One region of the Rhizobium sp. 42MFCr.1 genome, then DNA from elsewhere that is predicted to be linked to it. Evidence: predicted binding sites of a transcription regulator. Region 1 holds the regulator's gene; each other region holds the start of a gene.
The links. Region 1 encodes PhoB, which activates phosphate uptake and scavenging genes when phosphate is short. Its sites were predicted from a motif close to TGTCATNNANCTGTCAT; they were not measured.
Positions count from the first base shown of each region.

Region 2: phnC (phosphonate ABC transporter ATP-binding protein) is a predicted target of PhoB. The motif match lies at 981-997, and genes of this name have one in related genera.
Region 3: C934_RS0103190 (DUF1045 domain-containing protein) is a predicted target of PhoB. The motif match lies at 761-777, and genes of this name have one in related genera.

Region 1 covers NZ_KB897832.1:7,175-9,439, forward strand. Annotated here, with positions in the region: gene C934_RS0115790 (GcrA family cell cycle regulator) at 310-843, shown strand; gene phoB (phosphate regulon transcriptional regulator PhoB) at 937-1,620, opposite strand; gene phoU (phosphate signaling complex protein PhoU) at 1,657-2,265, opposite strand, start outside.
Region 2 covers NZ_KB897819.1:173,760-176,024, reverse strand. Annotated here, with positions in the region: gene C934_RS0103220 (ribonuclease H family protein) at 1-424, shown strand, start outside; gene C934_RS0103215 (hypothetical protein) at 578-790, opposite strand; gene phnC (phosphonate ABC transporter ATP-binding protein) at 1,053-1,898, shown strand; gene phnD (phosphonate ABC transporter substrate-binding protein) at 1,987-2,265, shown strand, end outside.
Region 3 covers NZ_KB897819.1:169,213-171,477, reverse strand. Annotated here, with positions in the region: gene phnE (phosphonate ABC transporter, permease protein PhnE) at 1-736, shown strand, start outside; gene C934_RS0103190 (DUF1045 domain-containing protein) at 868-1,563, shown strand; gene C934_RS0103185 (alpha-D-ribose 1-methylphosphonate 5-triphosphate diphosphatase) at 1,577-2,265, shown strand, end outside.

The DNA of each region.
Region 1 (2,265 bases):
TGTCAACAAAACTGAGGTTTCGCTGCATGCGTCAAGCAGCCATCCCGAGGCGCTCGACCTATCAACAACTATGTTGCATAAATGACTCTCACGCCCAGCAAGTTGGGGAAAACTTGAAAATCGATTCCCCGAGATTCAACCGACTCTTGTCACGGAGTCGGCCTCACACTAGGTTAAAACTCAATTACTAGGCTGCATGCGGCGGAACTAGTCACCAAAATTTGAGTAAGCGTTTCTTGCCTCGGATACGTCCGTGGCAACGGTGAAGGATTCTGCCTACACCAACGCTAATAAGGCGGAGACAGGGGCATGAACTGGACAGACGAGCGCGTTGAAAAACTGAAGAAGCTGTGGTCCGAAGGCCTGAGCGCCAGCCAGATCGCAGCACAACTTGGCGGTGTAAGTCGTAATGCCGTCATTGGTAAAGTCCATCGTTTGAGTCTGCCCGGCCGTGCCAAGGCCGGCGGTTCGACGACCACCGTCAGAACCCCCAAGCGCACGACTTCGGCGCCCCGCGCCACGAACTACGCCTCGCGGATCACCACACGCACCGTTACCCGCCAACAGGGCGCGACGATGCTCAAGGAAGAGATCGAAATCGATACGGTGGAGGAAGTCCGCTTCCGTCCGGCCGCAAATGTAATCGTTCCGATTTCTCGCCGCCTTGGCCTCACCGAACTCACCGAGCGCACCTGCAAGTGGCCGGTCGGCGATCCGCTCAATGACGACTTCCACTTCTGCGGTTGCGAGTCCCCGGACTCTTCCCCGTATTGCACGTATCATCAGCGCATGGCCTACCAGCCGGTCAACGAGCGCCGCAAGGCCGCTAACCGGGTCGCCTGACCCGGAAGCCGGATAAGGAATAAAGAAAACGGGCCTTCGCGGGCCCGTTTTTCGTTGTATTGGAAAGACCTTTCAGGCTCTCGCCTGAAAGGATCAGGCTTCCATCGAATAGCCGGCACCGCGCACGGTGCGGATGACGTCCTGCATGTTGGAAAAGTTCAAAGCCTTGCGCAGGCGGCCGACATGGACGTCAACAGTACGCTCGTCGACATAGATGTCGTGACCCCAGACGCCGTCGAGCAACTGCGAGCGCGAGAAGACGCGGCCGGGCGATGCCATCAAGAACTCGAGAAGGCGGAATTCGGTCGGGCCGAGGCGGACTTCGCGGCTCTTGCGGTGAACGCGGTGTGTCTCGCGATCCAGCTCGATATCGCCGCACTTCAGCAGCGTCGAGAGCACCTCGGGCTTGGCACGACGCAGCATCGCCTTGACGCGAGCGACAAGCTCCGGCGTCGAGAACGGCTTGACGACGTAATCGTCAGCACCGGTCGAGAGGCCGCGAACCCGTTCGCTTTCCTCGCCACGGGCGGTCAGCATGATGATCGGCAGGCGCTCGGTTTCCGGCCGCATGCGCAGGCGGCGGCAGAGCTCGATGCCAGACACGCCCGGCAACATCCAATCGAGGATGAGAAGGTCCGGCGTGCGTTCCTGAAGCCGGATCTCGGCCTCGTCGCCGCGCAGGATGGTATCGACCTCAAAGCCTTCGGCCTCAAGGTTATAGCGGAGAAGCACGCTCAGCGCTTCTTCGTCTTCAACGACAGCTACTTTAGGGATCATTCGTTTCGGTCTCCTGGGGGCGCGGTCGCGGAATGACTATTCAGTGACTGCGCCGACGGTGTTGGCGGTATCGTCCTTCGGACGTTCGCCTTCCGGCTGGGCACCGGTGGCCATGTAGTAGATCGTTTCGGCAATGTTGGTGGCGTGGTCGCCGATGCGCTCGATGTTCTTGGCGCAGAACAGAAGATGCGTGCAGCTGGTGATGTTGCGCGGATCTTCCATCATGTAGGTGAGCATTTCACGGAACAGCGAGGTGTACATCGCGTCGATTTCCTCGTCGCGCTCACGGACCGATTTTGCTTTGTCGGCAGCACGGCTCGTGTAGACGTCGAGGACTTCCTTGAGTTGGACGAGGGCGAGCTCGGACAGGTGCTCGAGGCCGCGGGCGAGCTTGCGCGGCACGCCGGCGCTCTGTACGGCAATGACGCGCTTGGCAGTGTTCTTGCCCAGGTCGCCGACGCGCTCCAGGTCTGCCGCGATGCGGATGGAGCCCATGATCTCGCGAAGATCGGCCGCCATCGGCTGGCGGCGGGCGATCGTGACGATCGCCTTGTCGCCGATCTCGCGCTCCGCGTGGTCGAGGATCACATCGTCCGAGATGACCTTCTGGGCAAGAACCGTATCGCCGTTTACGAGCGCGCGTAC
Region 2 (2,265 bases), on a different contig from region 1:
CTGGGCATTTGTGGTCTTTCGCGACGATGCCGAAGTCGCCTCCGGTTTTGGCTGCGTCAGGGACACCGCCAGCAATGCGACCGAACTGGTCGCGCTGCTCGAAGCGGTGGCGTGGATCAACAGCAATGCAGCGGGGGAAACAGCCGTCGTCTGGTCCGACTCCGTTTACGCCGTCAAAGGCTGCAATCACTGGCGCCACATCTGGAAGAACAACGGCTGGAAGAAGATAAGCGCCAACGCGAAGGTCCGAAGCCGCACCATCGCAAATCCGGATTTTTGGAAGGCGATAGACGCTCAACTCTCGCGCAATCGCCTGCTGACGATCGCCTGGTGCAAGGGCCATTCGGGCCTTGCCGGCAACGAGCGCGCGGATGAACTCGCCGAGCGCGGCCGCCTGTCACGGCGTGGCAAGGGTATCCGATGAAAGTTGACCCAAGTCGGCCCGCGCGCGGAAGTGCAGGTTTCCGATAGGCGCCGCCGGCACGGATATCGCTCGCAGCTGTCCGAAACGCCTTGAGGCCAGGTGGCTGCACGCGCCGCCGTCGCCGTTGCCGCAATCAACTCTTGGCTTCGGCCCTCACGCCCATGGGTTCTTCGCCAGCTGCCATTCACCGGTCTCGTCAGGTTCGACGCGCTTGTTGCCGCGGTAGAAGATCGGCAGTCCGGTCTTCTTGTCCATGGAAAAGCGGCTGGGCGTGAACTTCTCGTCCTCGTGTCCGCGGATGGCGAGAGCGAGGGCCTCTTTGAACTTCCCGTCTTTGCACAGGCTTTTGAAGAGTGTCTGGTCCATCGCTTTACTCCACTATCGTCGGGTCCCGGATTGCCTGCCATCGACTGGCGGTCCGGTCAACCGTCAATGGCGACAGGCCGGGGGTTGAAATCGCGAGGCGAGACGCCGACCGGCAGGCTCTTATCTTCAGGCAAACCGGCCGGGCTTCGTTATCCCCCAAAACTCGATTATGACAGTCCTTACATAAAACTGACATTGGAGCTTCATGAACCGGGACTAATGCACTCCCTCATATCGCATCTGGACTATGAGGAAGAGCATGATGTTCGAACTGAAGAATGTCACCCGCCGTTTCGGAAAGAAGACAGCTGTTGATTCCGTGACGCTCGACATTCCTCAGGGCCAGATGGTCGGCATTATCGGCCGTTCCGGCGCCGGTAAGTCCACGCTTCTGCGCATGATCAACCGTCTGCAGGAGCCGACGTCGGGCTCGATCCATTTCGCCGGCGTCGAGGTTTCCAGTCTCCGTGGCCAGGCGCTGCGCAACTGGCAGCGCGATTGCGCGATGATCTTCCAGCAGTTCAATCTCGTTCCGCGTCTCGACGTTCTGACCAACGTCATGCTCGGTCGTCTCAACCATCGTTCGACCACGATGAGCCTGCTCGGTCTTTTTAGCCGCGAAGAGCGCATCCACGCCATCGCTGCCCTTGAGCGTCTCGGCATCGAGCAGACGGCTTTGCAGATGGCCGGCACTCTGTCGGGCGGCCAGCAGCAGCGCGTGGCGATTGCCCGCGCCCTGATGCAGAACCCGAAGATGGTGCTCGCCGACGAGCCGATCGCCTCGCTCGACCCGCTCAATGCGAAGATTGTCATGGACGCGCTGCGCGATATCAACGAGCGCGAAGGCATCACCGTCATCACCAACCTTCATACGCTCGATACGGCCCGCAACTATTGCGAACGCATCGTCGGGATGGCCGCTGGCCGCGTCGTGTTCGATGGCAGGCCTTCCGAATTGACCGCCGATGCCGTCAAGCAGATCTACGGCACCGACAAGGATGGCGCCAGCATCGACGAGACGATGACCTCGACCTCGATCAACATTCCCGCGGCCGTTGCCGCCAATCAATCCGCCGGCTTGCAACCGCTGGCGCTGGCCGGTCTCTGAGAGGGGCGGCCTCGATCGTAAGCCCGCGTTATGGGCACCTTCTTCTAACCAGAGATCGCCGGGGACACCGGTCAATCAGGAGAGTACCATGTTGAAGAAAGCACTCTTTGCCGCGACGGCGCTGTTTGCGCTTGCCGGCGTCTCGCATGCCGCAGACCTCAAGGAATTCCGCGTCGGCATCCTCGGCGGCGAAAACGAAGCCGACCGCCTGCGCAACTACGCTTGCCTGGCTGACCACCTGAAGACCGAGTTCGGCTTCGAGAAGGTTTCGCTCTTCCCGGCTGCTGACTATGACGGCGTTATCCAGGGTCTGCTCGGCGGCACGCTCGACTTCGCGGAGCTCGGCGCTTCCGGCTACGCCGCCATC
Region 3 (2,265 bases), on a different contig from region 1:
CTTCGACAAGCCGGCGACCGAGGTTATCAGCCTGATCGTTTCGGGTCCGGACCTGAAGCCCGGCCAGTCCAACCTGTCGCTTGCCTTCGATAATATCTGGCACAACAGCGCCTGGCAGCACGGCGACGTCTGGACCAAGCTGTTCCAGACCATCGTGATGGCCTTTTTGGGAACGCTGCTCGGCGCGTTGCTTGCTTTCCCGCTGGCCTTTCTGGCTGCGCGCAATATCACCCCGAACAAGGTCCTGAACCAGGTCCTGAAGCGGTTCTTTGATTTCCTGCGCTCGGTCGACATGTTGATCTGGGCGCTCTTTCTGACCCGCGCCTTCGGTCCCGGTCCCTTGGCCGGCTCCGGCGCGATTTTCCTCACGGAAACGGGCACGCTCGGCAAGCTCTATTCCGAGGGTCTGGAAAACGTCGACAACAAGCCGCGCGAAGGCATCAAGTCGACCGGTGCCTCCACCGTGCTCACCCATCGCTACGGCATCATCCCGCAGATCGTCCCGGTCTTCGTCAGCCAGACGCTCTACCAGTGGGAATCGAACGTACGCGGCGCAACGATCATCGGCGCGGTTGGCGCTGGCGGCATCGGTCTCAAGCTGTGGGAAGCGATGCGCACCAACGCGAACTGGGAAAACGTCGCCTACATGGTGCTGCTGATCCTGATCGTCGTGTTCCTGTTCGACATGGCGTCGAACGCCCTGCGTCACCGTCTGATGGGGACCAAGGCCTACTGAAAAAAGCGCGGGATCGTTCAGGACCATCATCATTCTGTCACGGAAATCTTTTAGCCGGAAGCCAGCTTGCGGTCGTGGTCAAATCACTGAAGACTGCGACCGCACTCCGAGCGATTCCCAGGATACGAGCCTTGCGCTACGCACTCTATTTCACACCGCCGAAGGATGACCCCTTGAACGGCACGGCCGCGCTCTGGCTCGGCCGCGATGCCTTCACCGGTGAAATTTATCCGGCTCCCGATTGTCCGGACCTGCCAGCCGCCGAGCAGTTCGAACTGACAGCCGATCCTCGCCGCTACGCTTTCCACGCGACGATCAAGGCACCGTTCCATCTGGCCGCCTCCGTCACCGAAAAGGACCTGATCCAGGTGGTCGAGGATTTCGCCGCCCGCACGTCCGCCTTCGACATTCCCGAGCTGGTGCTTGGGCAGTTGGGTAAATTCTTTGCGCTGGTGCCCGCTTTTCTGCATCCGCCGCTTCAGGATTTCGCCGCCACGGTGGTAAAATCCTTCGAACCGTTTCGCGCCGCGTTGTCGGATGCGGATATAGCGCGCCGCAACCCGGAGAAACTGAGCGAAAGCCAGAGGGCCAATCTGTTGCGCTGGGGCTATCCCTATGTGATGGATGATTTCGGGTTCCACATGACGCTGACCGGCCAGGTGCCGCAGGAGCGTGCAGGCGTGATGAAGGCCATTCTGGCGGAGCGTTTCGCCGCCTTTATCGGCCGCCCGCTCCCCATTAGCGGCCTTGCCGTTTTCGTCGAGGAGGCGCGGGGCGCGCCGTTCAAAGCCCATTCCTGGTGGCCGCTCGCCGGCGCTAAAAATTGAAAGACCATATTCGATGACCAAAGAAACAGTCTTCTCAAATGCCCGCATCGTTCTCGAGAATGAGATCGTTGAAGGATCGGTCCTCGTCCGCGATGGCAAGATCGCCGATATCTCGACGGGCAGTTCCCGCGTCGGTGAGGATTTCGAAGGCGATTATCTGATCCCGGGTCTCGTCGAACTGCACACCGACCATCTGGAAGGTCACTATTCGCCGCGCCCCGGCCTGCGTTGGCACAAGACGGCGGCAATCCAGGCGCACGACGCACAGATCGTCACCTCAGGCATCACCACGGTTTTCGACTGCCTGCGCATGGGCGCCGACGAGGACGGCGGCTTCGAACATGGCGAGATGCGCGAAATGGCCGATGCGATCCAGAAGGCCGAGCAGGAGGGCCGCCTGCGTGCAGAGCACCTGCTTCACCTGCGCTGCGAGGTCTCCGCCGACAACGTGCTGCAGCACTTCGCCGATTTCGAGAACGATCCCTATGTCCGTCTTGTCTCGCTGATGGACCACGCGCCCGGCCAGCGGCAGTTCCAGACGATGGATCAGTACATCTTCTACTACCAGAAGAAGCGCGGTCTCTCCGATGCGGAGTTCGCCAAGTTCGTTGATCGTCGCGTGTCCGAATCTGACCGCAATTCCACGCCGCACCGCACGGCCATTTCCAAGGTCTGCGCCGAGCGCGGCATCACCGTCGCCAG